Regions from separate parts of the Pseudomonas sp. 1152_12 genome, predicted to be linked through region 4. Evidence: predicted binding sites of a transcription regulator. Region 4 holds the regulator's gene; each other region holds the start of a gene.
The links. Region 4 encodes FliA, which starts transcription of late flagellar genes. Its sites were predicted from a motif close to CTAAAGTTTNNNNNNNNNNNGCCGNTAA; they were not measured.
Positions count from the first base shown of each region.

Region 1 (7,517 bases), on a different contig from region 4:
CAAAAGAGCGCAGCGAAATCCTGCGCCGTTGGCACGACGCCGTGAGTGCCGATAAAGAAGCTTTCGCGCAACTGCTGTGCCGCGAAAACGGCAAATGCCTGACCGAAGCCCGTGGTGAAATCGACTACGGCCTGGGCTTTATCGAGTGGTACGCCGAAGAAGCCAAGCGCGTCTACGGCGACACCATCCCCACCCACGACCGCAACGCCAACGTACTGGTGACCAAAGAAGCCATCGGCCCGGTCGCGGCGATCACCCCGTGGAACTTCCCGTTCATGATGATCACCCGCAAAGTCGCCACGGCCTTGGCGGCGGGCTGCACCATGGTGATCAAGCCTGCCGAAGACACGCCGCTGACCGCCTTTATGCTGTTGGATTACGCACGCAAGGCCGGTATCGAACCCGGCGTTCTGGAAGTGGTGGTCGGCGACCCTAAAGAAATCGGCCTGATCTTCACCGGCGACCCGCGCATTCGCAAAATCACTTTTACCGGCTCCACCGGCGTCGGCAAATTGCTCGCGGCGCAATGCGCAGCCACCCTCAAGAAAATGACCCTGGAACTGGGCGGTAACGCACCGTTCATTGTTTTCCAGGACGCCAACCTGGATGAGGCGGTCAAGGGCCTGGTCAGTGCCAAATTGCGCAACTCAGGCCAGGTGTGCATCTCGCCGAACCGGATATTTGTGCAGCACAGCATCCTCGATGACTTCATCAAACGCGTAAAGGCTGCCGTCGCCAAGATCGAAGTGGATCAAGGTCTGCGCGAAGATTTTGTGGTCGGGCCACTGGTCAATCAACTGGGGTTTGACAAGGTCGTGCGCCTGGTCGAAGACGCCAAGGCCGCCGGTGCCAACGTGTTGATGGGCGGCAAGCCCCACATCAAGGGTGGGCTGTTCTACGAGCCCACTGTTTTGACCGGCCTGCGGGACGACTCGCCGCTGGCCACCGAGGAAATCTTCGGCCCGGTGTTCGCCATCTACTCGTTCAAGGATGAAGAGGAAGTCATTGCGCGCGCCAACCAAACTGAATTCGGCCTGGTCGCGTATGCCTACACCAGCGCATTAGGTCGTTCGTTGCGTCTGTCGCGCCAGCTGGAAGCTGGGATGGTGATCCTCAATTCGGGTTCCGTCGGCACCGCGTCGATTCCGTTCGGCGGCATCAAGCAGTCCGGTTATGGGCGTGAAGGCAGTTATTACGGGATCGAAGAGTACGTGCATGTGAAGTATGTGCTGATGGCCGGCGCACAGTTCTAGCCCCGATGAACCACCCTGTTGTGGCGTGGGGGCAAGCTCCCTCGCCACATTAAGCTCACATCGGCTTTTGTAGTGGATTTGCCCTCGTCAGACGCGGATAGTTCGTCCCATTGACAGGACAATAGGTTGACCATGCAAGACCTTAACGACCTCTACTATTTCGCCAAAGTTGTCGAAGCTGGCGGCTTTGCAGCAGCAGGCCGCCTGCTGGGGATTCCCAAGTCGCGGCTGTCACGGCGCATTGCCGAGCTGGAAGAACGCCTCGGCGCACGCCTGTTGCAACGCACCACACGCCAACTGACCCTGACCGCCGTCGGCGAGCGCTACCTGCGCCATTGCCAGGCCATGCTGCTCGAGGCGGAAATGGCTGACGAGGCCGTGGCCAGTATGTCCAGCGAACCGCGCGGGCGCCTGCGCGTCAGTTGCCCGGTGGGCATGGCCCAGCACATGCTGCCGGACATGGTCGCGGGCTTTCTCGCCGCCCACCCGCTGGTACAGCTGGAAATGACGTTGGTGAACCGCCGTGTCGATTTGGTGGCCGAAGGCATCGACGTGGCCCTGCGCGTGCGCGAGTCGGGCGATGAAGACCCGCTGCTAGTGACCAAACGCCTACGCCAGGCCCAGACCATCGTGGTGGCCAGTCCTGAGTTCATCCAAGGTCGGCAAATCGACAGCCTAGACGACCTCAAGCAACTCCCAGTATTGGGAGCCCTGGAAGCCGACCGTCTGGTGCACCTGCGCCTGATCGACCCGCAAGGCAAAAGCGAAGACCTGGCGCTGGAAGCACGCCTGGGCATCGACGACTTCATTGTGCGCAAAGCCTGCGCCCTGAAAGGCTTGGGCTTTACCGTACTGCCGATGATGTATTGCGAAGAGGAATTGGCCAGCGGCCAGTTGGTGCAACTGCTGCCGCAGTGGTCCTCGCCGGGCGGCTGGTTGCAGGCGGTGTACCCGCACCGTCGTGGCGTACTGCCGGCCATTCGTGCCTGGATCGACTACCTGGAAGAAGCCTTCAAGGGCTGCGGAGATCGCTTGCTATGAAAATGACTGAAGCCCACGTCGCCGCTTTCTGCCTGAGCCTGCCCGGCGCGCGGGAAGACTACAAATGGGGCGGCGTGCGCGTATTTTCGATTGCCGGCAACAAGATGTTCGCCCTGCAAAACCTGCGCGGCGAGTCGCTGGCGTTCAAGGTCGACAAAGAACTGTTCCTCGGCCACGTCGACCGCCCGGGCATCCACCCGGCGCCCTACCTCGCGCGGGCCCAGTGGATCATCATGAACACACCCTACCCAATCGGCGCCGAGGAACTGCGTGGGCTGTTGCAGCGTTCTCACCAATTGGTGGTGAGCAAACTGCCCAAGCGCACGCAGGTGGGGCTCAAGTTGGATTAACAAAAGGCACCGCGCGCTCAATGGCCATCGCCGCCGCCAGCGCCAAATGCTCGTGCCACGGTCGCGCGACGATCTGCACGCCCACCGGCAACCCCAAGGCATCCGTACCCGCGCGCACCACCACGCAGGGCCAGCCTGCCAGGCTGTACGGCAAGGTGTGATTGAACAGTCCCGGCCGCTCCGATCTCAGGCGCGGCGCGGGCGCGGCGTCAACCGGGCACAGGATAAGGTCGTAGTCCGCCATGAACCCCAACATGGCCGTGCGAAAGCGATCCCAGTCTGCAAACAATTTTATCGCCTGTGCCCCGGTGCCTTTGCTCATCGCCCAGTAGCGTTCGGTTATGTCGCGCGAACGACTTAATGCAGAGGGGAAGGCGCTATGCAACGCGGCACCTGCGCCTTCCAACACGCTGGCAGCCATCTGCAACGTTGCCTGGGTTATCGGGTCAGCAGGTTCTATTCCGCCATCGCTGTACCAGGCCACGCGCAAACCGCTCAGCGCTTGAGCCTCTACAGCGCGCAAGGGCATTGGAATCACCCCGGCATCCTGACCGTCTTCGCCTGCGATCACCCGGAGCACCAAGGCCAGGTCTTCGACATGTCGGGCTATCGGGCCAATTTGGCTGCGACAGTCACTCAACCCGCCCGGGTGATCGAAAACCCCGGTGTTAGGCACGCGGCCACTGGTAGGTTTTAAGGTGCTAACACCGCAAAAATGCGCCGGTACGCGCAGACTGCCGCCGGAATCACTGCCCAACCCCACCGGTGAAAGCCCCGCAGCAATGGCCGCCGCTTCGCCACCGCTGCTGCCGCCTGGGCTATGGGACAGCGCATGCGGGTTACGGGTGGCGCCATAGACGGGGTTGTCGGTCACCCCACCGCCACCGCCCGGCGGGCAGTTGCTTTTACCCAGCAGGATGGCGCCGGCAGCTTTCATGCGCACCACCACCGCGGCATCCTGCGCCGGCCGGTAGTCAGCGCGCTCAGCCAAACCCGCCGCCGACACCACCCCACAGGTATCGATAACGTCTTTGACGGTAAAGGGAACGCCCTGCAGCACGCCGCCATACTCACCTTGAGCGACGGCCCGATCCGCCGCCCATGCGCTAGCCAATGCCGTCTCGGCACACACTTGCACCAGCGCGTTGATCGCGGGGTTTTGCGCCTCGATACGGGCAAGGTAGGTGGAAACAATGGCGGTGGAGGTGAGCTTGCGCTGTTGAATCAGTGCGGCAAGCTCAGTCGCTGAATGGCGTAGCAATGAATCCGAGAAAGACATTCGTGTTGGCCCAGTGCATTCAAGTACAAGGAGCATAACGCCAGCGTGACCTCGGTTCATACCGGCTATTGGGTAAGAAGCCTCCCGAAAATCAGTCGGTCGTATCCCAGCACTTGAGCCCTATAAAATCGACAGCAGCGTACCGCCCAGGAACAGTTGATCAAGCCAGAACACTTGGTGCAGCAACACAATCACCCAGAACAGAACCTGATAGGACACCTTGCGCGTCTTGTGCCGAAACACCTGCTGGGCGATCAACGCCCCAGGCCATCCGCCCGCAAGCTCCACGGCGTGCAAGATGTTTTCGCGAACACGGCGGCCATCGGTTTGCGCCCTGCGCTTGTCGCCCCAGTACAGAAAAAACGCCACTACGCTGACCACGCCATAAGCCACCAGCGCAATGACCGTCTCGCCGCGATACCACACGAGTGCGGAGCCCATCAGCGGCGCCGTGCACAACAGCAAAAAGATCAACGCCTTCAAGCGCGGATGCTGAATACTCATGGCTTGACTGCAGACCAGTCGATCCAGCCAAACTGCCAGGTCGCCAGAATGAGCAGGCCAAACGCGATCCGATACCAGGCAAAGGCCGCATAACTGTGGCTGGCGATGAACTTGAGCAAGGCCTTGACCGCAATCATCGCGAAGATGAACGAGGTGACAAAACCAATCGCAAACACCGGCAGGTCATCGGGCTGGAACAGGTGACGGTACTTGTAGCCCGAATACACCGCTGCGCCGACCATCGTGGGCATGGCCAGAAAGAACGAAAACTCGGTGGCGGTCTTGCGCGACAAGCCAAACAGCAGGCCGCCAATGATGGTGGCGCCAGAACGCGAGGTGCCTGGAATCATCGCCAGACATTGGGCCAGGCCGACCTTTAGCGCATCTTTCCAGGTGATTTCATCCACCGTTTCAGCGTGAACCTTATGTTGGCGGCGCTCGGCCCACAACATGATCACACCGCCCACCACCAGCGCGGTGGCCACGGTGATCGGGTTGAACAAGTAATGCTTGATCAGGTCGGCAAAGATCACGCCCAGTACGATCGCTGGCAGTACCGCGATCATCAGGTTGACCGTAAAGCGCTGGGCGTTGCGCTGGGTCGGCAAGCCAATGACCACGTCGAGGATCTTGCGCCGAAACTCCCAGACCACGGCCAGGATCGCGCCCAATTGAATGATGATGTTGAACGCCTCAAAGCGTTCGCCGCCGAAGCCGATCAAATCGGCGACGATGATCTGGTGGCCGGTGCTGGAGATCGGCAGGAACTCTGTCAGCCCCTCCACCACGCCAAGAATCAATGCCTGTATGGCAGTCCAAAAATCCATGTTTCCCCCAAAGGTCATGCTCAGCTACTTGCCTTGATAGTCTTTTTAAGCGTCCACTGACGCCGAGCACACTCAAGTGCCCGAGGTGGATTTTCACCATCAGCCCGCAAAAAATTCGTGAAAAATCAGGGAGTACTCAGGTTTTTCGATTATTTGCCGAAAGCCTATCAGACAAGCCGGAAATGTCGATGCAACGCCCACAAATATAAAAGCATGGAGTGACGGGACGATGAACAGTTTGCGCAGCATGTCGATCAGCCGCCGCCTTTGGCTGATCCTGGTAGTCGCCGTATTGATGCTGCTGACTTTGGGGCTGTTAATGCTCAAGCAGATCCATGGCGACCTCTACCAGGCCAAACGCCAGCAGACGCAGCACGTGGTGCAGACGGCCGGCGGCGTGCTGGCCTATTACCAGAATCTTGAGAAAACCGGGGTACTGACGCGTGAAGCTGCGCAGCAGCAAGCCTTGAGCGCGGTGCGTGGCCTGCGCTACGACCACGACGATTACTTCTGGATCAACGACCTGACGCCGGTGATGATCATGCACCCGGCCAACCCCAAGCTTGACGGCAAGAACCTGTCGGCGATTCGCGACCCGGACGGTTTTGCAGTGTTCAACGAGTTCGTGATCCTGGCCAAGGCCAAGGGCGCCGGCATCGTCAACTACCGCTGGCCCAAGCCCGGTTCCGACGCGCCGGTGGCAAAAACCTCGTATATCCAACTGTTCGAGCCCTGGGGCTGGATTATCGGCTCCGGTGTTTACGTGGACGATGTGCAAGCCGAATTCAATGGGCAGGTGTGGAAAACTTCGCTGATTGTCCTGTGCATCGCGCTAGTGATGACGTTGCTGGTAGTGCTGATCGCCCGCAGCATCGTGCAACCCTTGCAGGCGGCGGTGAACGCCATGGGCAATATCGCCAGCGGCGAAAGCGACCTGACGCGCAGCCTTGACACCCACGGGCGCGACGAAGTCACCCAATTGTCCCAGCACTTCAACAGTTTTACCGCCAAGCTGCGCCAGGTGGTCGGCCAATTGCAGATGTGCGCCAACGCCTTGGGCCAGTCGTCCACGGAGCTGGGTGCCAGCGCCAGCCAGGCCAATGAACGCAGCCAGCAGCAGTCGCAACAAATGGAGCTGGTGGCGACGGCGATCAATGAAGTGACCTACGGCGTGCAGGACGTGGCGAAAAACGCCGAGCACGCCGCCAGCGAAATGCGTGACGCCCAGGCCCAGGCGCAGCAAGGACAAGTGAATATCGACGGCAGCTTGCAGCGGATCGACCAGCTCTCCAGCACCATCAGCCAGGCCGTGGAGGTGATCCGCACATTGTCCAGCGAAAGCACGCAGATTGGGGGGGTGCTGGAGGTGATTCGCTCCATCGCTGACCAGACCAACCTGCTGGCGCTTAACGCTGCGATTGAAGCTGCACGCGCGGGCGAACAGGGCCGTGGCTTTGCCGTGGTCGCCGACGAGGTCAGGTTGCTGGCTCAGCGTACGCAAAAATCCACCGCTGAAATCCAGGCGATGATCGAGCGCCTGCAAGGTCACTCGGAAGCGGCGGTAAAGGTGATCAGCGACAGCCACAGCGCTTCGCAACTGACCATAGAACAAGCCGGCCAGGCCGGTGCCAGCCTCACCGCCATTGGTCAGGCCTTGCATAACCTCAATGGGCTGAATGCCTCGATTGCCAGCGCGACCTTGCAACAGGCGCATGTGGTGGAAGACATCAACCAGAACGTCACCCAGGCTGCCGGGTTGTCCCACAGTACGGCGTTGGCGGCGGAGCAGTCGAGTGTGGCGAGTGCGCAACTGCGTGGGCTGAGTGAACAGCTGGATGGGTTGTTGCGCCAGTTTAAGGTTTAGATCGCGCGGCTGAACGGCTGGGCTATCGGGGCTGCGGCTGGGTAGGTGTATATCCGTTATTTGGGGAATGGCTGATAGGGGTTGCGCCCTTAACCAAATAACGGATATGTACTCACACCAACGTTTGAAGAAAACTCACCTCTGGTTACAATCACCGCCCTCTTCCACTCTCCCAAGGAACCACCATGTCCGGGCTTGAACTGTTCGCCGCCGCCCTGGGGGTGATCGCTGTCTGGCTGACGGTCAAGCAGAACCCCTGGTGCTGGCCCATCGGCCTGGTCATGGTGTTGCTCTACACTTGGGTGTTCTTCGACGTAAAACTCTACTCCGACATGCTCCTGCAAGTGGTCTACGCCGCGCTGCAACTCTACGGCTGGTGGCAATGGACCCGCGCCGGGG
Region 1 is NZ_VXCW01000001.1:9,874-17,390, reverse strand. It holds gene FW764_RS00070 (NAD-dependent succinate-semialdehyde dehydrogenase) at 1-1,253, shown strand, start outside; gene FW764_RS00065 (LysR substrate-binding domain-containing protein) at 1,386-2,294, shown strand; gene FW764_RS00060 (MmcQ/YjbR family DNA-binding protein) at 2,291-2,644, shown strand; gene FW764_RS00055 (amidase) at 2,631-3,923, opposite strand; gene FW764_RS00050 (DUF1294 domain-containing protein) at 4,044-4,427, opposite strand; gene FW764_RS00045 (undecaprenyl-diphosphate phosphatase) at 4,424-5,254, opposite strand; gene FW764_RS00040 (methyl-accepting chemotaxis protein) at 5,484-7,118, shown strand; gene pnuC (nicotinamide riboside transporter PnuC) at 7,304-7,517, shown strand, end outside.
Region 1: FW764_RS00040 (methyl-accepting chemotaxis protein) is a predicted target of FliA. The motif match lies at 5,390-5,417, and genes of this name have one in related genera.

Region 2 (7,517 bases), 360 kb from region 4:
GCCGGTCACGTCCAGTTGTTTGTTGGCCGCATAGAGGCCGCTAAGGCCGATGTTAAAAGACATGTTTCTCTCCTTCTGCCGTATTTAGCCGGCTCTATGTACCGATAGTCTGAATTTGCGACAGCTTGACGCTGCCCATGCCGCCTGCAAGGTTGAGCAGCATTTCGCCGCCGGTCTTGCTCAAGGTCACGCTGGTGACCGTTGCCGGCAGCGACGTGACCAGGGCAACCGAGTCACCCTTGTCATTCTTGGTGGTGGCCTTAAAGGTGTAAGTCCCGGCAGGCGCGACTTCGCCCTTGTCGTTCTTACCATCCCAGATAAAGCTGGAATTACCGGCGCTCTGGGCGCCCATGTCGAGGGTTCGCACGACATTGCCGTCTTTGTCGGTGATTTTCACCGAGACGTTGCCCGTCGCCGCCGTCACCGCCACCGAACCGGTCATGCTCTTGCTGGTGTCCACGGCCGCCTTGTCGGTCTGGGTGATGATCGAGCGCCCCACCAGCGACGACGCTTGCAGCGCTTGCGACGAACTGAAGTTGCTGGAGATCGCATTCACCGAGTCGTTCAGGGTGTTGATGCCTTCCAGGCTGCTGAACTGCGCCAGTTGCGCCACGAACGCACCGTTGTCCTGAGGCGACAGCGGGTTCTGGTTTTTGAGCTGGGTCACCAGCAGTTGCAGGAACGCATCCTTGCCCAGCGACTGATTACCCGTCGCCGCTTTGGAGGCATTATTGATGCTGCTGTTATCCGTCGCTGTCTTGACCTTGGAATTAAAAAGGTCCTGGACTGCCGTGTTGTTTTTGGTATCAACGATGGCCATTATTTGGCGCCCCTTATCACTGACCCAGGGTCAGGACCTTTTGCATCATGGTTTTAGCGGTGTTCATCATTTCCGCGTTGGTCTGGAACGAGCGGCTGGCGGAAATCATGTCGGCCATTTCCTCGACCACGTTGACGTTGGGGTAGTAGACATAACCCTTTTCGTTCGCGGCGGGATGGTTAGGCTCGTAGCGCGCTTCCAGATTGCTCTGGTCCTCGACTACGCCGAGCACTTGCACGCCTTGGCCTGCGGCATCCTGGTTCTGGAACAGCGAACCTGCGCTGCCGCTCTGGCCAGCCTGGCCGCCCTGGAACATGGTGGCGAACACCGGATGACGGGCGCGGTAGGTCTGGTCAATGCTCGACGATACGGTCTCGGCGTTGGCGATGTTACTGGCGACGGTGTTCAGGCGCGTGGTCTGCGCGCTCATGCCACTGCCGGCAATATTGAAAACACTGGCTAAGGACATGGCTTACTCTCCACGCAAGGCTGACATCAGCCCTTTGAATTTGCTGTTGAGCAGGGTGAAGCTGGCCTGAAAGTTCACTGAGTTCTCGGCGTAAGCCGATTGCTCCAGTTGGGCATCGACGGTGTTCTGGTCGATCGATGGCTGCATCGGCGTGCGATACAGCAGCGACTCGTCACCATTGCCCAGGCCTTGCGCTTCGATATGACGGCTGTTGGTCATGTTCAAGGCGAAGGAGCCGTTTTTGGTCTTGTCTTGCTGTGCGGCGAGCACGGCGGAGAAGTCCAGATCCCGAGCCTTGTAGTTCGGGGTGTCGGCGTTAGCAATGTTGTTAGCCAAGACTTCGGCACGCTGGGCGCGGAAGCCCAGGGCTTGTTCATGGATACCGAGCGCTTTATCGAAGCTGATGCTCATGGCGGAAACCTTTAGGCTGACCTGCTTTTCGTATCTGGGTTATAGCAAGGCGCATGCCAATTCGTTGAAGCCCCGTAATTCAAGGGCTTGCGGGGGGTTTGCCGCTGGCGATGCCAGAAAAGCGGCAACGGTCTTCCGCATGGCGCCAGTAAAGCGGCAATGGCGGTTGCCGCTTTTCCACAGGCGGCAAGGGGAGGAAAAGGACGCAGAGGCGGTTGAGTGTGTTTGGCCGTCTGTCTGCACTGTCAATTCTGACAGTTGTTAAGTCTGTCGAGGCGAATATCTTATTGGGTAGACATCCCCCCATGCGTCAAGCAGAGGCTTAAAAATGTTGACTCTTCCGCTTCCAAGATTTAACGAACAAGACTCCGCAACCCCCATCCCGAATCTGAACACCCTCCGTGTTGTCGGCGACACCGCCAAGTTGACGCTCGACTTCCCCGTCGAGGCCGACGATATGATCTACCTGACATTGAGTAGCACCGTTATCGGCGGCGAGTACAACCAAAGCTTTATGGTTGCCCAAAACGCCCCCAGCCGCGAGGTCCTGATACCTAAAACCTTTATTGAAGCCAGCGCTGGCACAGTTGTAAGTTTGCTGATGCGGTTAAGACGCGCGCGGGAATTTACCGCCGCGCAGACCGCCAGGGTACGTATCAACTCACTCCCCATCATCGTGCCAGCCCCCACCACAGTATGGAATTTCAGCGACGGCACTTTCCAAGGCTGGGTAGCTCAGGGGCCTTATGTGGGCGGGGTCCTGCACGTTATTAACTCAAGCGTGGTCGTTGACATATCCAACAGTCGGGCGACCAGTGCCCACATCATTACCCGCCCCGTACCTGTGATCGCAGGGCGCACATACGATTGCAGCTTTGACGTCATTGGTCGTGCAGCCATCAGCGATGGCTCGACGCTATACATGACAATGAATAGCACCCGGATCGGCCCCAATCTACAAAATATCACTCAAGCCCAGACGCAAACCGGGACCGGCACCTTCACTGCCACTACGACAGGCGATGTTCGGCTCGGTATTTTCAACGCGGCAGTACCCCACGGGGATCACCGCCTATCGCTGGGCAATATCCGCATGACACCCCGGCCCTGAGAACGACCGACGCGGCGCCGTCGAAACGTCACACGCATAAAAAACGGGAGGCCTTTACAGGGCCTCCCGTTTTTTATGCTCAAGCGTCAATCACTTGGCCTGGTAAATGATGCCCGGGCTGCATTGCACCATCTGGTAATGATCCGGCAGGCCGTTCAATGCTTCGGAAGCACCGAGGAACAGGTAGCCACCACGCTTGAGCGTGCCGTGGATACGCAGCAGGATGTCTTTCTTCACTTCAGCCGAGAAGTAAATCAGCACGTTGCGGCAAAACACCATGTCGAACTTGCCCAGGCTGGCATAACTGTCGAGCAAGTTGAACGAGCGAAACTCGACTCGGCTCTTGATCGGCGCCTTGACTGCCCAACGCCCGGCCCCTTTCGGATCGAAGAAACGCTGCAGGCGTTCCGGGGACAAGCCACGACCCAGGGCCAGGCTGTCGTACTCGCCAGTCTTGCAGTTAGTGAGCATGGTGCCAGACAAGTCCGTGGCGACAATTTGCGCCCCAGCCTTCAACTGGCCCATGTTCGTGCGCTCGAACTCGTCGATGGACATCGAGATCGAGTACGGTTCCTGCCCCGAAGAACAGGCAGCCGACCAGATACGCAGGCGCTGTCCAGGGCTGGCCTTGATGGCCTCCGGCAGCACTTTGCTCTTGAGCACCTCAAAGGGGTAGGTGTCGCGAAACCACAAGGTTTCGTTGGTGGTCATGGCATCGACCACCATTTCCTTTAGTCCGCTGCGCGGCTGGCTCTGGATTCGCTGCACCAACTCACCCAGGGACTTGATACCCTGCTGCTCCATCATTTTGTTGAGACGGCTGGATACCAAGTACTGCTTGTTTTCACCGAGCAATATGCCACAGGCCTTTTCCAGGAAGACCCGGAACTGTTCAAAATCCAAATTACCTGTAGACACTGATACCGCCTCTTAAATCGTAAGTCCGCCAGGGAAAAAGCCCCTAGCCGTGATCTGCTGCCTTGATCCGGTCGACTACCCGGGATGCCAGGTCATCAGGGCGGAATTTGGCCAAAAAGTCATCGGCACCGACTTTCTTGACCATTGCCTGATTGAATACACCCGACAACGAAGTATGCAGGATGATATGCAATTTTTGCATACGTGGATCGTTGCGTATCTCGGCCGTGAGCGTGTAGCCGTCCATTTCCGGCATTTCAATGTCGGAGATCATCATCAAAAACTCGTCTTCAGGCTTCTTGCCCTCATCGACCAGCTTGCGCAGATAGTCCAAGGCCTGGCGGCCATCATTGAGGGCCACCACTTCCACGCCGACGGTTTGCAGGCAACGACTCACCTGCTTACGCGCCACCGATGAGTCGTCCACGGTCAGCACACGCAGAGAGATCGCCTTGTGCGCCGTTTCGGCGTCCACCACACCCACAGAGATCGATTCCGAAGTCGGCGCCACCTCGGCGAGGATTTTCTCCACGTCGATGATCTCCACCAACTGGTTATCGACCCGCGTCACCGCCGTTAGGTAATGATCGCGCCCGGTGCCCTTGGGCGGCGGATGGATCTCTTCCCAGTTCATATTGACGATACGTTCCACCGAGCGCACCAGGAACCCCTGGGTCTTGGTGTTGTACTCAGTGATGATCACAAATGGGTTCTGGCGATCCTGCAAACCCGCGGAACTGGTGGCCAGGGCCAAATCAAGAATCGGAATGGTCGCGCCACGGATGTTGGCCACGCCGCAAACCACGGGGCTGGACTTGGGCATGATGGTCAGTTTGGGACACTGCAGCACCTCCCGTACTTTAAATACATTGATGCCGTACAGCTGCTTGCCGTCCAGACGAAAAAGCAACAACTCCAGGCGATTCTGCCCTACCAGCTGTGTGCGCTGGTTTACTGAATCCATTACTCCTGCCATGCCCAGACTCCTACGCTAAAACCTAGAGGTACGAAGCGTACCCAACACTAAACGGCACGAGCTTTGCTATTTATTGGTTTATGAACCTTAAAACGACAGTTTCCCGACACCTTCCACGGCACCGCAGATTACTCTGCGTCTGGATGGCATTGCTTGCCTTCGGCTCGGGCGTCACGGCCCGTGCAGATAATGTCACCTTGCCTGATCTCCTTATCGGCGTCACCCAAGGCTTTCTTGAGTTCACTGTAGAAGATTATCTGGCAAATACTCAGACGCCTGGGCGTTATGAAATTCAGGTGAGCCAGTTGGACCCGCGTTTGCGCATGCCAATGTGCGACAAGGAATTGACAGCCACCCTGGAAAGCCCTGCCCAGCCGATCGGCCGCGTGACGGTAAAAGTGCGCTGCGAAGGCGCTTCGCCCTGGACCGTATTCGTACCGGCGCAGGTCAAACTGTTCCGCGATGTGGTGGTGGTGACGCGACCGTTAAAACGCACCGGCATCATCGGTTATGACGACGTGGCCATGCGTGAGCGGGATATAAGCCAGATCAATCAGGGCTACCTCACCTCGCTCGACCAGGCCCTGGGGCAGAGACTTACCCGACCAATGGTCACTGATCAAGTCATCACACTGGTCCATCTGGAGCAGGCTGAGGTGATTCGCAAAGGCGATCAGGTGGTCATTTCCGCCAGCAGTGGCGGGTTGAGCGTAAAAATGCCGGGCGAAGCGCTGTCCAACGGCGGCATGAGCGAACAGATCAGAGTCAAAAACCTGAACTCCAACCGTGTGATCAAGGCGCAAGTGACGGCGCCGGGTCAAGTTGAGGTTGCTTTATAGTTCACTGGCATAGGACGCCTGCTTTTCCTACACTGTGCGCTAGACGTCCGCTCGTGCAGGTTTATTGTCAATCGAGCCTAAAGTTTGTCCGGGTATCGCCGAAAACATGGCAAGCGTCCAAATACCCAGAGGTTTTTTTAACATGGTCATCGATTTCAGTCGTTTGAATAACCCCCCAACGTTGCCCGGCAATACACGTACCAGCGGTACCAAGGACAGTGTAGAAGCCAAGGCCCAACCAGCCCCTGCCGCGAAGACAGAGCAGGCTGGCGCCAGCCAAAGTGGGGAATCCGTACACCTGAGCAATGAGGCTCAACAGTTGCAGAAGGTCACTGACTCGCTGCGCGACCAACCGGTTGTCAACAAAGCCCGCGTGGCCGAGTTGAAACAGGCTATCGCCGATGGCAGCTATAAAGTCGACAGCAACCGTGTAGCCAGCAAGCTGCTTAACTTCGAAGCCGAGCGCTAGGCAAAGGCCTGCGCAGGGCTTTTGGACGCTTAAAACCCAAGGCCAGCCATGCACCACGACGAACATTTGCTTCAACTGATCATTGATGATCTGGCGCCGACGCAACAATTGCTCGAGCTGCTCAAAGAAGAGTCCCTGGCCCTATACGGCCGGGACATGCGCCTGCTGGAAGAAATCCTGGCGCGTAAACAGTCGCTGATCGTGCTGCTGGAACAGCATGGCAAGAAGCGCAGCGAGATCCTCATCAGCCTGGGCCTGCCAGCTGATCACGACGGCCTCGCGCAGTTGGCCAGCCACTCTTCAGTGGGTGATCAATTGCTGTCGCAGAGCACCGCCCTCAATCAATTGCTCACCCAGTGCCAGGAAGCCAACCAGCTCAACGGTCAGTCAATCCAGCTGCAGCAAGCTACGACCGCCAACCAGTTGCGCATACTTCACGGCGGAGAGCCTCCGGCACTGTACAACGCCCAAGGCTCCACCTCACGCCTGGTCAAGCCAAGCACCCGCAGCCAAGCCTGACGCCGGTTTACAGCGCGCCCTATCCAAGGTGCGCTACATGCTGGCAAAATGCCGGTTCTTGCGTGTAGTCGTATTTTGTCTGGAGATGGAAGAACCGTGTTCAAAGCCCTTAATGCGGAAGATGCTCCGCAGCCACCCAAGGTGCTCACCACGCCTCTGGAAATCGCCAGCACGTTGCGCATGCTGCAAGAAAGCCATGATCCGCTGATCATCACGTTCCACGAGCGCAGCCAGCGCTTCCAAAGCTACTTGGTAGATGTTGACCGGGACAGCAAGACACTGGCCTTGGACGAAATGATCCCGCGTGACGGTGAACGCTACCTCGAGAATGGCGAAGCCTTCCGCATCGAAGGCTTTCACGATGGTGTGCGGGTCGCCTGGGAAAGCAACGGCACGCTGACCATCAGCGAAAAAGGTGGCCACCGCATCTACACCGGCAGCATGCCTGACGAGGTGGTCTACCATCAGCGCCGCAATGCCTTTCGCGCTGCGTTGAAGCTGGCACAACTGGTCAATATCGAGCTGGGCGGCGAAAAGCTCAAGGCACCTATCAGCGGCAAACTGCTGGACATCTCCGCCACCGGCTGCAAGCTTCGCTTTGAAGGCGACATCTCCGAGCGCCTGCAACTGGGCCAGGTCTACGACCGCTTTATCGCCGCCCTGCCCTTCGGCAGCATGACCACCTCTGTCGAACTGCGTTACCTGCACTTCGAAGACAAGATCAACACCACGTTCGCCGGCGTACGCTTCCACAACATGAGCGGCTTGGTGCAGCGTCAAGTGGAACGATTTGTGTACCAACTGCAGCGTGAAGCGCGACGCTTTGACAAAGACGACGATTTTTAAGCATTAAAAGTCGCGTCAAAAAAACGGGCAGATCCTGATGGGATCTGCCCGTTTTTTTTGCGTTCAGGGGCGCGCCCTGCTCAAGTCGTGCGGATGCTCGTCAGGCCCCAGAGGCTCCGGCGGCCCCTCGAAAGCCGGC
Region 2 is NZ_VXCW01000002.1:48,236-55,752, reverse strand. It holds gene flgE (flagellar hook protein FlgE) at 1-63, opposite strand, end outside; gene flgD (flagellar hook assembly protein FlgD) at 95-820, opposite strand; gene flgC (flagellar basal body rod protein FlgC) at 837-1,289, opposite strand; gene flgB (flagellar basal body rod protein FlgB) at 1,293-1,700, opposite strand; gene FW764_RS02910 (hypothetical protein) at 2,029-2,811, shown strand; gene cheR (protein-glutamate O-methyltransferase CheR) at 2,902-3,729, opposite strand; gene FW764_RS02900 (chemotaxis protein CheV) at 3,773-4,705, opposite strand; gene flgA (flagellar basal body P-ring formation chaperone FlgA) at 4,786-5,544, shown strand; gene flgM (flagellar biosynthesis anti-sigma factor FlgM) at 5,687-6,013, shown strand; gene FW764_RS02885 (flagella synthesis protein FlgN) at 6,062-6,532, shown strand; gene FW764_RS02880 (flagellar brake protein) at 6,629-7,378, shown strand; gene FW764_RS02875 (MFS transporter) at 7,442-7,517, opposite strand, start outside.
Region 2: flgM (flagellar biosynthesis anti-sigma factor FlgM) is a predicted target of FliA. The motif match lies at 5,622-5,649, and genes of this name have one in related genera.

Region 3 (7,517 bases), on a different contig from region 4:
GCCGTGAGTGGTGGCGGCAATCAGTTGCACCACTTCACGGTCGGCCAGGCTCAACTCTGCCTTGGCATTGAGGCCCGAGACGGTGATGTAAGTTTCCAACGCAGCCGGTGCATTGGCCAATACGGCGAGCAGATTCGGAATGAAACCCGAGGCTTTCAGAGCGTTTTCCAGAAAGGGTTTGGCCGCCTCTGGCGCAGTTTCGGGGGTCAACAACGGTACACGGGACATGGAGTGGTCTCCTGGTGGGTTCGTGCACCCAGTCTGTTGGTTATAAAAAATCGCCTCAATAGGCTAAAGTAGCGATTACTTGCTCTAGAGTCTTTCGCTTAGATGAATTCGTCCAGTGCACTCGTCGATTGGTTATTATCCAGCCTTGAGCTGAACACTCGTTTGTTCCATGTCGGCCGCTATTGTGGCGACTGGCATGCGAGTACGCATGGCCTGGCCAGCGCGAGCTTCCACCTGGTGGTGCAGGGGCAGTGCTGGCTGCATATCGACGGTGAACCCACCCCGCAAAGCTTGAACGATGGGGATGCCGTGTTTCTGCTGCGCGACCTTGAGTTTCAGCTGTCGGGGGAGGCAACGGCCGCGGCAGCGCAGGCACGCCCGCGCCGGCCGATGCTGGCGCTGGACAGCGCCGCCGACGATGGCGTGGGCCTTGTCTGCGGCTTCTTCCACTTCCATTCAGGCTTGTCAGCGCTGATCGTCGACACCCTGCCCGCCTGGATTATTCTGCGGGCCGGCGACCCATCACTGACCGCCGCGCGTCAGCTGTTCGAACTGATCCTGCAAGAATGCGAACGCACGCCCGCGCCCTCTTCCGCGTTGCTTGAGCGTCTTTGCCACTTGTTGTTTCTGTACGTGTTGCGCCAGCAAGTTATCGACAATACCGAGCTTGGTGGCCTGGCTGCACTGGCTCGGCAACCGTCGTTCGCCAACCTGCTGGAACAACTGATCGCGCGCCCCGCCGATGCCTGGACGCTGGAAAGCATGGCGGCGTGCACCAGACTGTCGCGTTCGGCGTTTTTCAAACGATTCACTGAACTGTGCGGCCAATCGCCGGGGCACGTACTGTTGATGATACGCATGCGCCATGCCTGCCAGTTGTTCAAGCAAGACCAGACGGTGGCGGACGTAGCGCTGGCAGCGGGTTACCAATCCGTCGCGGCGTTCACTCGAGCGTTCTACAAAGTCACCGGGCAGCAGCCCGGCGCCTATCGCAAGGCTCAGGCCTAGCGTCGCAAACCATTGCCCGGGCGGGCACATAGCTGCACCAACCAATCGACAAACACCCGCACCCGTGGGGACAGTTGGCGATGTGGCGGGTACAGCGCGGTCAGCGGCAGCCGCGGCGGCTTGATCGCGCTGAGCACTTCTATCAGGCTGCCGGCTTGCAACTGGCGCATGGCATGGTAGTAAGGCGTCTGCACCAAGCCATAGCCGGCTTCGCAGGCGGCGAGGTAACCGTCGGCGCTGTTGACGGCGACCTGCTTGGGTAAATCCACCAGGCGAATTTCCTCGCCCACTTGGAACTCCAGGCCATAGCGCTTACCGCTGCTGCTGGAAAAGTACTCGACAACTTGATGACCGGCCAGGTCGTCAACGGTGTGGGGCAGGCCAAAACGTTGCAAGTATTCAGGGCTGGCACAGGTGACCTGATCCATCATCGCCAGTGGCCGTGCCACCAGTGCATCGTCCAGCGCCAAGCCAGCGCGCAGTACGCAGTCCACGCCTTCGCGAATCAGGTCGACCGGGCGGTCATTGAGGCCGATTTCGAGGTCGATGTGCGGGTACTGCGTACTGAATGCGGGCAGCGCGGGAATCACCAGGAATCGCCCGATGCCTGACGGCATGTCGACACGCAACGTACCGCGCGGGCTACTTTGGCGGGAGAACACCGCTTCGGTTTCCTCAAGCTGCGCCAACAGGCTGACGCAGCGCTGGTAGTACGCTGCGCCATCCAGCGTCGGGCTGACCTGCCGCGTGGTGCGTTGCAGCAACTGCACCCCAAGGTGCGCTTCGAGTTGTTTGATCAGAATCGTGACGGAGGCACGCGGCAGTTGCAGGCTGTCGGCGGCCTTGGCGAAACCGCCCAATTCAACGATTCGGGTGAACACGCGCATGGCGTTAAATCGATCCAAAGCCGAGCTGCCTTCTGTGATTATTTAGAAAATCATAATAGTGATAGCAGTTTTAGCCGCTTTATCCCCGGCTTGTCGAGGACAACAATAAGGCCTTTCCCCACCAAGGAACTGCTCCGATGCACACTCGTCAACTCGGCAAGAACGGCCCTCAGGTCTCAGCCATCGGCCTCGGCTGCATGGGCATGACTGACTTCTACACCACCGGCACTGATACCCAGGAAGCTATCGCGACCCTGCACCGCGCGCTAGAGTTGGGCATCACCTTGCTCGACACCGCAGACATGTACGGCCCTCACACCAATGAAGCGCTGATCGGCAAAGCCATCGCCGGCAAGCGTGAGCACGTGTTCCTGGCAAGTAAATTCGGCTTTGTACGTGACCCATCGAACCCTGCGAGTCGCGCCGTAAACGGCCGCCCCGAGTACATCCGTACGGCCATTGATGGCACATTGAAGCGCCTGGGCATAGAAACCTTGGACCTCTACTACCAGCACCGCGTCGACCCCGAAGTGGCCATCGAAGAAAGCGTCGGTGCGATGGCCGAACTGGTCAAGCAAGGCAAAGTGCGTTACCTGGGCCTCAGCGAAGCGTCCGCCGCCAACCTGGAACGTGCGCACAAGGTGCATCCGATCAGTGCCCTGCAAAGCGAATACTCGCTGTGGAGCCGCGACCAGGAAGACAACGGTTGCCTGGCCGCCTGCCAACGCCTGGGCATCGCCTTTGTGCCTTACAGCCCGTTGGGCCGAGGCTTCCTCACCGGCGCGCTGAAAAGCCCGGATGATTTCGCCGCCGACGACTACCGCCGCTCCAGCCCACGCTTCCAGGGCGAAAACTTTGCGAAGAACCTGCTGCTGGTGGATCAGGTTCAAGCGCTGGCTGCCGAAAAAGGCATCACGGCCGGGCAATTGGCCTTGGCTTGGGTACTGGCGCAAGGCGATTACCTAATCCCGATTCCTGGGACCAAGCAACGCAAGTACCTGGAAGAGAACGTCGCGGCGCTGGATATCACGTTAAGCCCTGCCGAACAGGCGGCACTGGCGTCGATCTTCCCGGCGGGCGCTACGGCTGGCTCGCGCTACGGCGAAGTCGCCATGCAGCTAGTGAATCAATAGCCTTTGCAGGCCTGAGCGCCCCGGTTCAGTGGGCGCTCTGATTATCTTGTACCATCGTACCTAAAGCTCCTCCTTACCCAGCCGATAGCCCGATGAAGCTCTAACAAAGCCGCGTCGATAATAAACGCTTCGTAAGGACGACCCCCCCATGCTCCCATTGCGCTCTATCCAAACCCGATACACCGTGTTTCTGGTGCTGTTCGTCCTGGTATTGATTGTGTTGACCGTCGTGGGCATCGGCCAGTTGGTGGCTCCCACGCTAAAACACACCGAAGAACAGGTGGTGCTCAACCGCATCGCCGAAGTCGCCGAGCAGATCCAGGGCGAACTGAACAAGGTGCAAGCCCAGCAACGCAGTATCACCCAGACCATTCCCCTGCTCGACAGCGACGCCATCGACAAGGTGCTGCCCGGTTTGGTGGACCAATATGGCGAGCTCAAAGTTTTCGGCGGCGGCATCTGGCCACTGCCCAACCTGCGTACCCCGGGGCGCAACAAGCACAGCACCTTCTGGCACCGTGATGACTCGGGCAAGCTGGCAGTCAACACCTTCTGGAACAGCGACGCGGCCCCCAACTACTATGACCAGAGCTGGTACAAAGGCGGTCTCGCCTCACCCCGCGGCCAGTGCGCCTGGGCGGCCGCCTACAAGGACGACGCCAGCCAGGAGCCGCGCACCAATTGCGCCATGGCGATCCAACGTGACGGCGCGGCGTACGGCGTCGCCACCATCGACGTGACCCTGGGTTTCTTCAATGCCCTGGTCGCCAGCAAGGAAAAAGACATCGGCGGGCAGATGCTGATCGTCGAAGCCGACGGCAAGATCATCAGCAACAGCACACGCATCAGCGGCCCGGTGGTGTTGAAGAACATCAGCGAACTGGCTGGCACCTCGGCTTTCGCCGCCCAAATCAGCAAAGCCCTTGCCCATCGCGACCAAGCGTTGCAGCGCAGTGAGTTCGACAACCAAGGGGTGGCCAGCACGTTTTACATGCGCCCGATTGAGGGCACGCCCTGGTTCCTCGCTACCGCCCTGCCCACCTCGCTGATCACCGCCCAACGCGATGACGTGCTCGGCACCCTGGCCATGCTGCAAATTCCCATGGTGTTGCTGCTGGTGTTATTGGCGTTCTATGCAATCCGCCAGTTGGTACAGCGCATGAAATCGTTGAGAACCAATATTGACGCCCTGTGTGCCGGCGATGCCGACCTTACGCGGCGTATTACCATCCGTGCCGAAGATGAAATGGGCGCCATCGGCCACTCGGTCAACCGCTTTATCATCTACCTGCAAAACATGATCGGCGAAGTGACCCAGGCCACGGGCGCCATGTCCTCGGGGCTTGAACAATTGCAACAGACCTCGGCGCAGACTAACCGGATTTTGGTGCGACATGCCTCCGAGACCGATCAGACGGTCACCGCCATCACTGAGATGAGCTCCACCGCCGACACGGTTGCGCAAAACGCCGCTGAGACCGCCTCGTTCACCCAGCGCGCCAACGAACACGCCGACCGCTCCCGCGTCGTGGTGGGCGAAGCGTCCAACAGCGTCAGCGCCTTGATCGGCGAAGTGGCCAGCGCCACCCACACCGTGGAAAATATGCGCCAGGACGCCGCGCGCATCACCGAGACCCTGGGTGTAATCGGCGCGATCGCCGGCCAGACCAACCTGTTGGCACTCAACGCCGCGATTGAAGCGGCGCGAGCGGGTGAGCAAGGCCGTGGTTTTGCGGTAGTAGCCGACGAAGTTCGGGCCCTGGCGGCGCGCACCCAGGCCAGTACCTCGCAGATCAACGAGATGCTCGTGCGTCTGACGACCGGCGTAAGTTCGTCGGTGACGGCCATGGAAAACACCCAGGCCAGCTGCCAATCGGCGGCGGATGCCACGGCCCGGGTCAACACCGGCCTGGACGAAATGGCCGGTTCGGTCAGCCATATCAACAACCTCAGCACCCAGATCGCCACAGCCGCCGAGCAACAAAGCGCGGTCACCGAGGAGATCAACCGCAGCATGGTGCAGATCCGACATATGGTCGAAGAACTGGTGGAAAGCGGGCATGCCACTGAAACCAATACGCGAAGCCTGTTGGATGCCAACGGCCGGGTGATTGCGTTGATGAGCCGTTTCAAGGTGCGCTGATAAATGGGTGAATCCCTCCCGTGCAAAACACGGGAGTGGGACTATTCTGACATCTCTTAGTGCAAAGTCTCGCCACACAGGAGGTGTGTCATGCACGTTGTTGAGCATTCGAGCCGCTTGGAGCGGATCAGCCAAGAACGTTTTATCGAGGCCCCTATTGAGCTCGTTTACGACTATGTGACCCAGCCTGACCGCTGGCATGAATGGCACCCCTCATCCCTCGGTGCCAATACCGGCACCACCGGCCCACTCCCGGCCGGCGCCCGTTTTACCGAAGACATCGACCTGCTGGGTGTGCGCGTGCCCATGAGTTATCGCGTACAGATCGCCCATCGCCCCAGTGAATTCAAAACCGTGTTCTCCTCCCTCGCCGTCGACGGCTCTGTCCACTATTTCTTGCAGGCTCATCGCGACGGCACCTTGTTCAAACGCGTGCTGACCTACGAAACCGAATTGCAACTGGCCAGCCTGCATGAGCGCATGGTTGAACTGTCACTCATCGCGCTGGACCAGCTCAAATGTCGGTTGGAAAACGCAGGCTTCGTATAATTTTGAAACATTAACCCCGACCCACTTACCGGTGGGCGCTGGCGTGCCTGCGATGACGTCGTCATGATCGCCGCCAATTCCCGACGACGCTCTCTTGCTCACGAGATCCGCATGAACATTCCATTGCGACTGGCCGTGCTTTCGGCCCTACTGGCCTCCTCCCTGGCTCAGGCGGCCGACTTGATCCCTATCGACGTGCACCGCGATGCCAACTGCGGCTGTTGCAAAAAATGGATCAGCCACCTGCAAAGCAATGGCTTCAAGGTCAACGACGCTGTGGAGGTTGACATGAGCGCCGTCAAGCAGCGCCTGGGCGTGGCACCGCGTCTGGGTTCGTGCCACACCGCCGTGATCGACGGCAAGTTCGTTGAAGGCCATGTGCCCGCCGAACACGTGCTGGCCCTGCGCAAACGCGACGACTTGCTGGGCATTGCCGCCCCAGGCATGCCGATCGGTTCGCCGGGCATGGACATGGACGGCATGAGCGATGCCTATCAGGTCATCGGCCTGACCCGTGACGGCAAAGACGTGGTGGTGGCCGACTACCCGGCACATTGATTGATGCTCGCCGGTTACCTGGGGCTATTTTTCGCCGCCTTCGGTGCCGCCACGCTGTTGCCGATGCAATCGGAGGCGGTGCTGGTCGGCCTGTTGATCAGCGGGCATTACAGCCTGTGGTTGCTGCTCAGCATTGCCACAGCTGGCAACGTGCTGGGCTCAGTGGTCAATTGGTGGCTGGGGCGCTCAGTTGAACGCTTCAAGGACCGGCGTTGGTTTCCGGTCAGCCCACGACACCTGGAAAAGGCCCGTACGCACTACCAACGCTGGGGGCATTGGTCGTTGTTGCTCAGTTGGGTACCGATTATCGGTGATCCGCTGACACTGGTAGCCGGCGTCATGCGTGAGCCGTTCTGGCGCTTCCTGCTCATCGTCTCCATGGCCAAAGGCGCTCGATACGCGGTGCTGGTGGTATTGACAGTCAGCCAACTCACGACGGCCTGACACCCGACCATTGGCCCACGCTCACTTCTGACAGCTAGGCGGGCAATATCAACGCGCAGAACGTGACCGGTTACCGAGTGGCGCGCCGGAACCGATCGGCTTTTGTGCCTCCCGTAAGCCGGACCACTACCCGTACAGTTTCCATCAACTCGCGATCGACACCCATCATCTGCTGGATAAATTCGGCCTCTAAAAAGCCCCCCTCGTCGGCCACTCGACCGGCGGCATGCTCGCAGGCTTGAATAGCGACCCGGGGCACGCCCAGGTCGCATGGAACTCGGCGTTGATTTACGACATGATCTACACCCAGCGGGCGTACTGCGCGTGCAGGAGTCTGCAAATGCCCACCCTGCTGCTAATCGGCACGTCCGGCACCACCGCCATCAGCAGCGAAATCGCGCCACCTGCGGTCAAGGCCAAGCTCGGTCATTACAAGGGCTGGGCAAGCACGCGGCCAAGTTGATACCCCGCGCAACCGTAGTGGCGTTCCGGGGGCTTGGGCATACGCCACAGATGGAAGCGCTGGCCCAGTTTGATAGAACGCTGTTGCAGGGTTTGAACGCCCTT
Region 3 is NZ_VXCW01000001.1:365,166-372,682, forward strand. It holds gene FW764_RS01540 (carboxymuconolactone decarboxylase family protein) at 1-228, opposite strand, end outside; gene FW764_RS01545 (AraC family transcriptional regulator) at 331-1,236, shown strand; gene FW764_RS01550 (LysR family transcriptional regulator) at 1,233-2,141, opposite strand; gene FW764_RS01555 (aldo/keto reductase) at 2,261-3,256, shown strand; gene FW764_RS01560 (methyl-accepting chemotaxis protein) at 3,405-5,399, shown strand; gene FW764_RS01565 (SRPBCC family protein) at 5,490-5,948, shown strand; gene FW764_RS01570 (DUF411 domain-containing protein) at 6,060-6,506, shown strand; gene FW764_RS01575 (YqaA family protein) at 6,510-6,950, shown strand; partial or broken gene FW764_RS01580 (alpha/beta fold hydrolase) at 6,995-7,517, shown strand, end outside.
Region 3: FW764_RS01560 (methyl-accepting chemotaxis protein) is a predicted target of FliA. The motif match lies at 3,317-3,344, and genes of this name have one in related genera.

Region 4 (7,517 bases):
CAACAGCGCCAAGCCAGGACGCAGGATGTCGCCATCTTCGGCCTCCTTGACGGTAATGCGGCACAGCTTGTCCAGGCGCTCGGCAAAAGCCTTGGTAAAGGCTGCCGGCATGTGCTGAATCAGCACAATCGGCGCCGGGAAGTTTGCCGGCAATTGGGTCAACACCCGTTGCAAGGCCACCGGGCCACCGGTGGACGTGCCAATCGCGACCAGCTTGTAGGCTTTGCGCTTGGGTGCCGGCGAATGCGCGCTTGACGCAGACGCACGAACCGGCGCCGCCGCAGGGCGTGCCACGGGGGCAGGTGCCGGGCGTGCAAACGAGGAACTCGGCGCAGCCGGTGCGGCAACCGGTGCAGGCGCCGGCGCACTGAACAAGCTGCGACGGTTACTGCGCGAAATGCTGTGCACCTTCTCGCACAGCATCTGCTTGACCTTCTCGGGGTTGCGCGAGATGTCTTCGAAATTCTTCGGCAGGAAGTCCACCGCACCGGCATCCAGTGCGTCCAGAGTGACTCGGGCGCCTTCGTGGGTCAGCGATGAGAACATCAACACCGGAGTCGGGCAGCGCTGCATGATGTGCCGAACTGCCGTGATGCCATCCATCATCGGCATCTCGTAGTCCATAGTGATCACGTCCGGCTTCAAGGCAATGGCCTGATCAATCGCCTCTTTGCCGTTAGTGGCCGTGCCGACCACCTGAATCGTTGGATCGGCGGAAAGAATTTCCGAGACGCGGCGGCGGAAGAAACCCGAATCGTCCACCACCAGGACCTTGACTGCCATAAACACTCCGTTAGGCGGGGCGGGCAATACCGCCCTGCCCCGCCAAAATCAAATACGCCGTGCGGCGTAACGCTTGAGCATGCTCGGAACATCGAGAATCAGCGCGATCCGACCGTCACCGGTGATGGTCGCACCCGACATGCCCGGGGTTCCCTGCAGCATTTTGCCCAAAGGCTTGATAACCACCTCTTCCTGGCCCACCAACTGATCGACGACAAAGCCGATCCGCTGAGTGCCCACGGAGAGAATCACCACGTGGCCTTCGTGCTGCTCTTCATGCTTGGCCGATGCCACCAGCCAGCGCTTGAGGTAGAACAGGGGCAACGCCTTGTCGCGCACGATCACCACTTCCTGGCCGTCCACCACATTGGTGCGCGACAGGTCGAGGTGGAAGATCTCGTTGACGTTGACCAGTGGGAAAGCGAACGCCTGGTTGCCCAGCATCACCATCAGGGTCGGCATGATCGCCAAGGTCAACGGCACCTTGATGACGATTTTGGAGCCCTGGCCCTTGGTCGAGTAAATATTGATCGAGCCGTTGAGCTGGCTGATCTTGGTCTTCACCACGTCCATGCCCACGCCACGGCCGGACACGTCGGAAATCTCGGTCTTGGTCGAGAAGCCCGGGGCAAAGATCAGGTTGTAGCACTCGGTGTCGGTCAGGCGGTCGGCGGCGTCCTTGTCCATCACGCCACGCTTGACCGCGATATTGCGCAGAATCGCCGGGTCCATGCCTTTGCCGTCATCGGTGATCGACAGCAGGATATGGTCGCCTTCTTGCTCGGCCGCCAGAATCACCTTGCCGTTGCGGGACTTACCCGAGGCTTCGCGTTCTTCCGGGGTTTCGACGCCGTGGTCGACGGCGTTGCGCACCAAGTGGACCAGCGGGTCGGCCAGGGCCTCGACAAGGTTTTTATCGAGATCGGTTTCTTCACCCACCAGCTCCAAGTTGATCTCTTTCTTGAGCTGGCGCGCCAGGTCGCGAACCAAGCGCGGGAAGCGGCCGAAGACTTTCTTGATCGGCTGCATCCGCGTTTTCATCACGGCGGTCTGCAAGTCTGCAGTGACCACGTCAAGGTTCGACACGGCCTTTTGCATGGCTTCATCACCACTGCTCAGGCCCAGGCGCACCAGGCGGTTACGCACCAGCACCAGTTCGCCGACCATGTTCATGATGTCGTCCAGGCGTGCGGTATCAACCCGCACGGTGGTTTCGGCTTCACTGGCAGGCTTATCGGCCACCGGCGCCGCTGCAGCACGCGCAGGCGCCGGGGCGGCTGCGGCTGCGGGAGCGGGAGCGGGAGCGGGAGCGGGTTTGGCAGGAGCGGGTTTCGCGGCAGCAGGTGCGGCAGCAGGTGCCGCGGCTTCGACCGGCGCGGGTTTCGCCTCGACAGGCGTGGCGGTCGCCGCAGCGGCCGGGGCCACCTCGGTGAACTTGCCTTTGCCGTGCAGTTCGTCGAGCAGGGCTTCGAATTCGTGATCGGAAATCAGCCCGTCACCGGCCGGTGCAGCACTGGCAGGCGCTGCACTGGCGGCTGGCGCGACGGCGGTCGCTGCAACTTCCGGCAAGGCATCAGCTGCAAACGTGCCTTTGCCGTGCAGTTGGTCGAGTAACGCCTCGAATTCGTCGTCGGTAATGTCGGTGCTGGTAGACGCCGCAGGCGCTTGCGCCTCGGTGGCAGCAGGCGCCACCGCGTCAGCAGCGAACTGGCCTTTGCCGTGCAACTGATCGAGCAACGACTCGAACTCAGCGTCGGTAATGTCTTCGCTCGTCGGCGTTGCAGGCGCCGACGCAGGCGTAGGCGCTTCAGCCGCTTGCGGCGCTTCAGCCTCGGCCTTGACCGCGCTGAGTGAGTTGAGCAGTTGTTCGAACTCGCTGTCGGTCACGTCGGCTTCCGGCTCAGCCACCGGAGCCGCTTCCACCACCGGCTCAGCCGCGGTGTCCGCAGGTTCCGCCAGGCGCGCCAGGGCGGCCAGCAGTTCCGGTGTGGCGGCAGTGATCGGTGCACGTTCGCGCACTTCACTGAACATGCCGTTGACCGCATCCAGTGCTTCGAGAATCACGTCCATCAGTTCCGAGTCGACGTGGCGCTCACCCTTACGCAGGATGTCGAACACGTTCTCGGCGATGTGACAGCACTCCACCAGCTCATGGAGCTGGAGGAAGCCGGCGCCCCCTTTTACAGTGTGAAAACCGCGAAAAATTGCATTGAGCAGGTTCGCATCATCCGGTCGGCTTTCCAGCTCAACCAGTTGTTCGGACAGCTGCTCTAAAATTTCGCCGGCCTCTACAAGGAAATCCTGAAGGATTTCTTCATCGGCGCCGAAGCTCATGTGGGTGCTCCTTAGAAGCCTAAACTGGATAACAGGTCATCTACGTCATCCTGACCTGACATAACGTCTTCACGTTTATCGGCATGAATCTGCGGACCTTCACCCTTGGCGAGATGTTTTTGTGGATCTTTTTCCGAGAGGATCGCCTCACGGTCATGTTCGATGCCGGCAAAACGATCAACTTGGCCGGCCATGAGCACCAGTTTGAGCAGGTTGCTTTCCACTTCAGTGACCAACTGGGTCACGCGCTTGATCACCTGACCGGTGAGGTCCTGGTAATCCTGGGCGAGCAGAATGTCATTGAGGTTGCTGGCAACCGTGCGATTTTCCTGTTCGCTGCGCGACAGAAAACCTTCGACTCGACGGGCCAATTCACGAAACTCTTCGGCCCCGACTTCCCGACGCATAAAGCGGCCCCAGTCAACGCTCAAAGCCTGCGCCTCAGTGGCCATGCCATTGACCAGCGGCGTGGCGTTTTCCACCAGGTCCATGGTGCGGTTAGCCGCCGCCTCAGTCAGCCTGACCACGTACGACAGGCGTTCGGTGGCATCGGTGATCTGCGAAATCTCTTCGGCCTGGGGCATATGCGGGTCAATCTGGAAATTGACGATCGCACTGTGCAATTCGCGTGTGAGCTTGCCCACTTCCTGGTACAGGCCGCGGTCACGGGTCTGGTTAAGCTCATGGATTAACTGCACGGCGTCGCCGAACTGCCCTTTTTCGAGGCTTTCGACCAACTGGTGAGCATGCTTTTTCAGGGTCGACTCAAAATCCGCCTGCGATGATTCTTTATGCTCCATAGCTCCCCCGTGGCAGCATCAATGACCGATGCGTTCGAAGATTTTTTCAATCTTCTCTTTCAAGGCCTGTGCAGTGAATGGCTTGACCACGTAACCGTTTACCCCAGCTTGGGCGGCTTCGATGATCTGTTCACGCTTGGCTTCGGCGGTCACCATCAACACGGGAAGGCTGCGCAATTTTTCGTCGGCACGCACGTGGCGCAACAAGTCGATACCGGTCATGCCCGGCATGTTCCAGTCAGTTACCAGAAAGTCGATGCTCCCGCTGTTGAGGATCGGAATCGCCGTAATGCCGTCATCCGCCTCAACCGTGTTTGTGAACCCAAGGTCACGCAACAGGTTTTTTATGATCCGCCGCATCGTTGAGAAGTCATCAACGATGAGGATTTTCATGTTCTTGTCCAATTCGACCTCCAAGCAGTCTTAAACGCGCCCAGCACTTGGACGCGCCATTTCAATCAACAGGCGTTACACAAAAAGGACTGCCCAGGGCACCACGGTACGAACCCGCGAAAACCTGAAGCGTTCGCGGTAGCGTCTGCAGTGTCCCCACACTGCCTGTCAGCGCGCGCGCCACTCTCCCAATCGCCCCCGTAAACGGGCTGCGCACTGGCTGTGCAACTGGCTGACACGCGATTCGCTGACCCCCAGGACCTCACCGATTTCCTTGAGGTTCAGCTCTTCGTCGTAGTACAGCGCCAACACCAACCGCTCACGCTCCGGCAAATTGGCTATCGCTTCCGCCAGCGCACTCTGGAAACGTTCATCTTCCAGATCGCGCGACGGCTCGAGATGAGCACTCGCGCCGTCCTCGTGCAACCCTTCGTGTTCGCCGTCCTGCAACAGGTCGTCGAAACTGAACAGGCGGCTGCCCAAGGTATCGTTCAAAATCCCGTAGTAATCGTCGAGACTCAATTGGAGTTCGGCCGCAACTTCATGATCTTTAGCGTCACGACCGGTTTTTGCTTCAATTGAGCGAATTGCGTCACTGACCATGCGCGTGTTGCGGTGTACCGAACGCGGCGCCCAATCCCCTTTACGCACCTCATCGAGCATCGCACCACGGATACGGATACCCGCGTACGTCTCAAAACTCGCACCTTTGCTCGCGTCGTATTTGGTCGAGACTTCAAGCAAACCGATCATACCGGCCTGAATCAGGTCTTCGACCTGCACACTGGCAGGCAGGCGTGCCAACAAATGGTAGGCAATGCGCTTGACCAAGGGCGCATAGCGCTCGATCAACTCGCCCTGGCTGTCACGTGCCGACTTTTTGTAAAGGTTATAGCCGCTGGCTGTCATAGCACCGGTCCTGCGCTCGTCTGATGCACCAATCGCTCGACGAAAAACTCCAGATGCCCCCTAGGGTTTGCGGGCAACGGCCAAGTATCGACCTTCTGGGCAATAGCCTTGAACGCCAATGCGCATTTGGAACGAGGGAACGCTTCGTAGACTGCACGCTGCTTTTGCACAGCCTTGCGTACACACTCGTCATAGGGAACTGCACCTACGTATTGTAGGGCAACATCGAGGAAGCGATCCGTGACTTTGGTCAACTTGGCGAACAGGTTTCGCCCCTCCTGCGGGCTTTGGGCCATGTTGGCCAGCACGCGGAAGCGATTCATGCCGTAGTCGCGGTTAAGCAGTTTGATCAGAGCGTAGGCATCAGTGATCGAAGTGGGCTCATCGCAAACCACCAGCAATACTTCCTGCGCTGCGCGGACGAAGCTGACCACCGACTCGCCAATCCCGGCGGCGGTGTCGATCACCAGCACGTCGAGGTTGTCGCCAATATCACTGAACGCCTGGATCAGGCCGGCATGCTGCGCCGGGCTCAGGTGCACCATGCTCTGGGTGCCCGAGGCGGCCGGCACGATACGAATGCCACCGGGGCCCTGCAGCAGCACATCGCGCAGCTCGCAGCGGCCTTCGATTACATCAGCAAGGGTATGTTTGGGTGTCAGCCCCAGCAGAACGTCGACGTTCGCCAGGCCCAGGTCAGCATCCAACAGCATGACACGACGGCCAAGCTCTGCCAGGGCCAGGGACAAATTCACTGACACGTTAGTTTTCCCGACGCCACCTTTGCCGCCGGTCACCGCGATCACCTGTACGGGATGCATGCTGCCCATTTTATTTCTTTACCTTGTCTTGCTTAGACGCAGGCTACATGACTTGGCCGCGTGAATCGCTTGCAGACCATCGATGTAGGTACATTTCACGGCGTTCATCCTGCCTCACCCCACCCGCTTTTCCGGGTGGTGGTAAAGGTCGGCGAACATATCGGCCATCGCTTCCTCGCTAGGCTCTTCTTGCATTTGCACGCTGACAGCACGGCTGACCAACTGATGACGGCGCGGCAGATGCAGATCATCCGGAATCCGCGGCCCGTCGGTCAGGTAAGCAACCGGTAATTCATGACTGATGGCCAGGCTCAGCACTTCGCCCAAGCTCGCAGTTTCGTCGAGTTTGGTGAGGATGCAACCGGCGAGGCCGCAACGCTTGTAGCTGTGGTAGGCAGCGGTAAGAACCTGTTTCTGGCTGGTGGTTGCAAGCACCAGGTAATTTTTCGACTTGATGCCACGCCCGGCCAGGCTTTCGAGCTGCATGCGCAACGCCGGGTCGCTGGCTTGCAGGCCGGCAGTGTCAATCAACACCACGCGTTTGCGCAGCAGCGGGTCGAGGGCGTTGGCCAGAGACTGGCCCGGATCGACGTGGGTCACCGGCACATTGAGAATGCGCCCCAGGGTCTTGAGCTGCTCCTGGGCGCCGATGCGGTAGCTGTCCATGCTCACCAGCGCGATGTTTTGCGCGCCGTACTTGAGCACATAACGCGCCGCCAGCTTGGCCAGGGTGGTGGTCTTGCCCATGCCGGCAGGGCCGACCATGGCAATCACACCGCCCTCTTCCAAGGGTTCGATTTGCGGAGTGACGATCATGCGTGCCAAGTGCGCCAGCAGCATGCGCCAGGCTTGGCGAGGTTCTTCGACTTCGGCGGTGAGCGCCAGCAAGTCACGGGACAACGGGCCGGACAGGCCGATCCGTTGCAGGCGACGCCACAGGTTGGCCTGTTGCGGCTTGCTGCCTTGCAACTGGTTCCACGCCAACGAACCCAGCTGCACTTCGAGCAGCTCACGCAGGCCATTGAGTTCAAAGCGCATTGAATCAAACGCGCGCTGGTCAACTGCGGCAGCCGGGGCAGGCGCTGCAGGACGCGGCGGTTCTTTGAATGTTGGTTCAACCAGCGGCTCGGCAGCGGTCAGTGGCAGGCCAGCGAACAACTGGCGATTGGTGGAGGCATCGCTATCGCCACGCATGCTCAGCTCAGCCTGGGCCGAGACAATGCGTGAGGCAGTCTTACGCAGCTCGTCTTCGAGTTCCATGTTCGGCACGCGCGGCGCCAGCGCCGAGGGCGTGTAATCCAGGGCAGCCGTTAGCTCAACACCGCCGGCAATACGACGGTTACCGATAATCGCGGCATCGGCGCCCAGCTCATCACGTACCAGTTTCATGGCCTGACGCATATCGGCGGCGAAAAAACGCTTAACTTGCATAACCCACTACCTCAGCCATTGGGCCCTACTGTCGCGACGATAGTCA
Region 4 is NZ_VXCW01000002.1:403,807-411,323, reverse strand. It holds gene FW764_RS04560 (protein-glutamate methylesterase/protein-glutamine glutaminase) at 1-783, opposite strand, end outside; gene FW764_RS04555 (chemotaxis protein CheA) at 832-3,117, opposite strand; gene FW764_RS04550 (protein phosphatase CheZ) at 3,129-3,917, opposite strand; gene FW764_RS04545 (chemotaxis response regulator CheY) at 3,936-4,310, opposite strand; gene fliA (RNA polymerase sigma factor FliA) at 4,479-5,219, opposite strand; gene fleN (flagellar synthesis regulator FleN) at 5,216-6,049, opposite strand; gene flhF (flagellar biosynthesis protein FlhF) at 6,155-7,471, opposite strand; gene flhA (flagellar biosynthesis protein FlhA) at 7,483-7,517, opposite strand, start outside.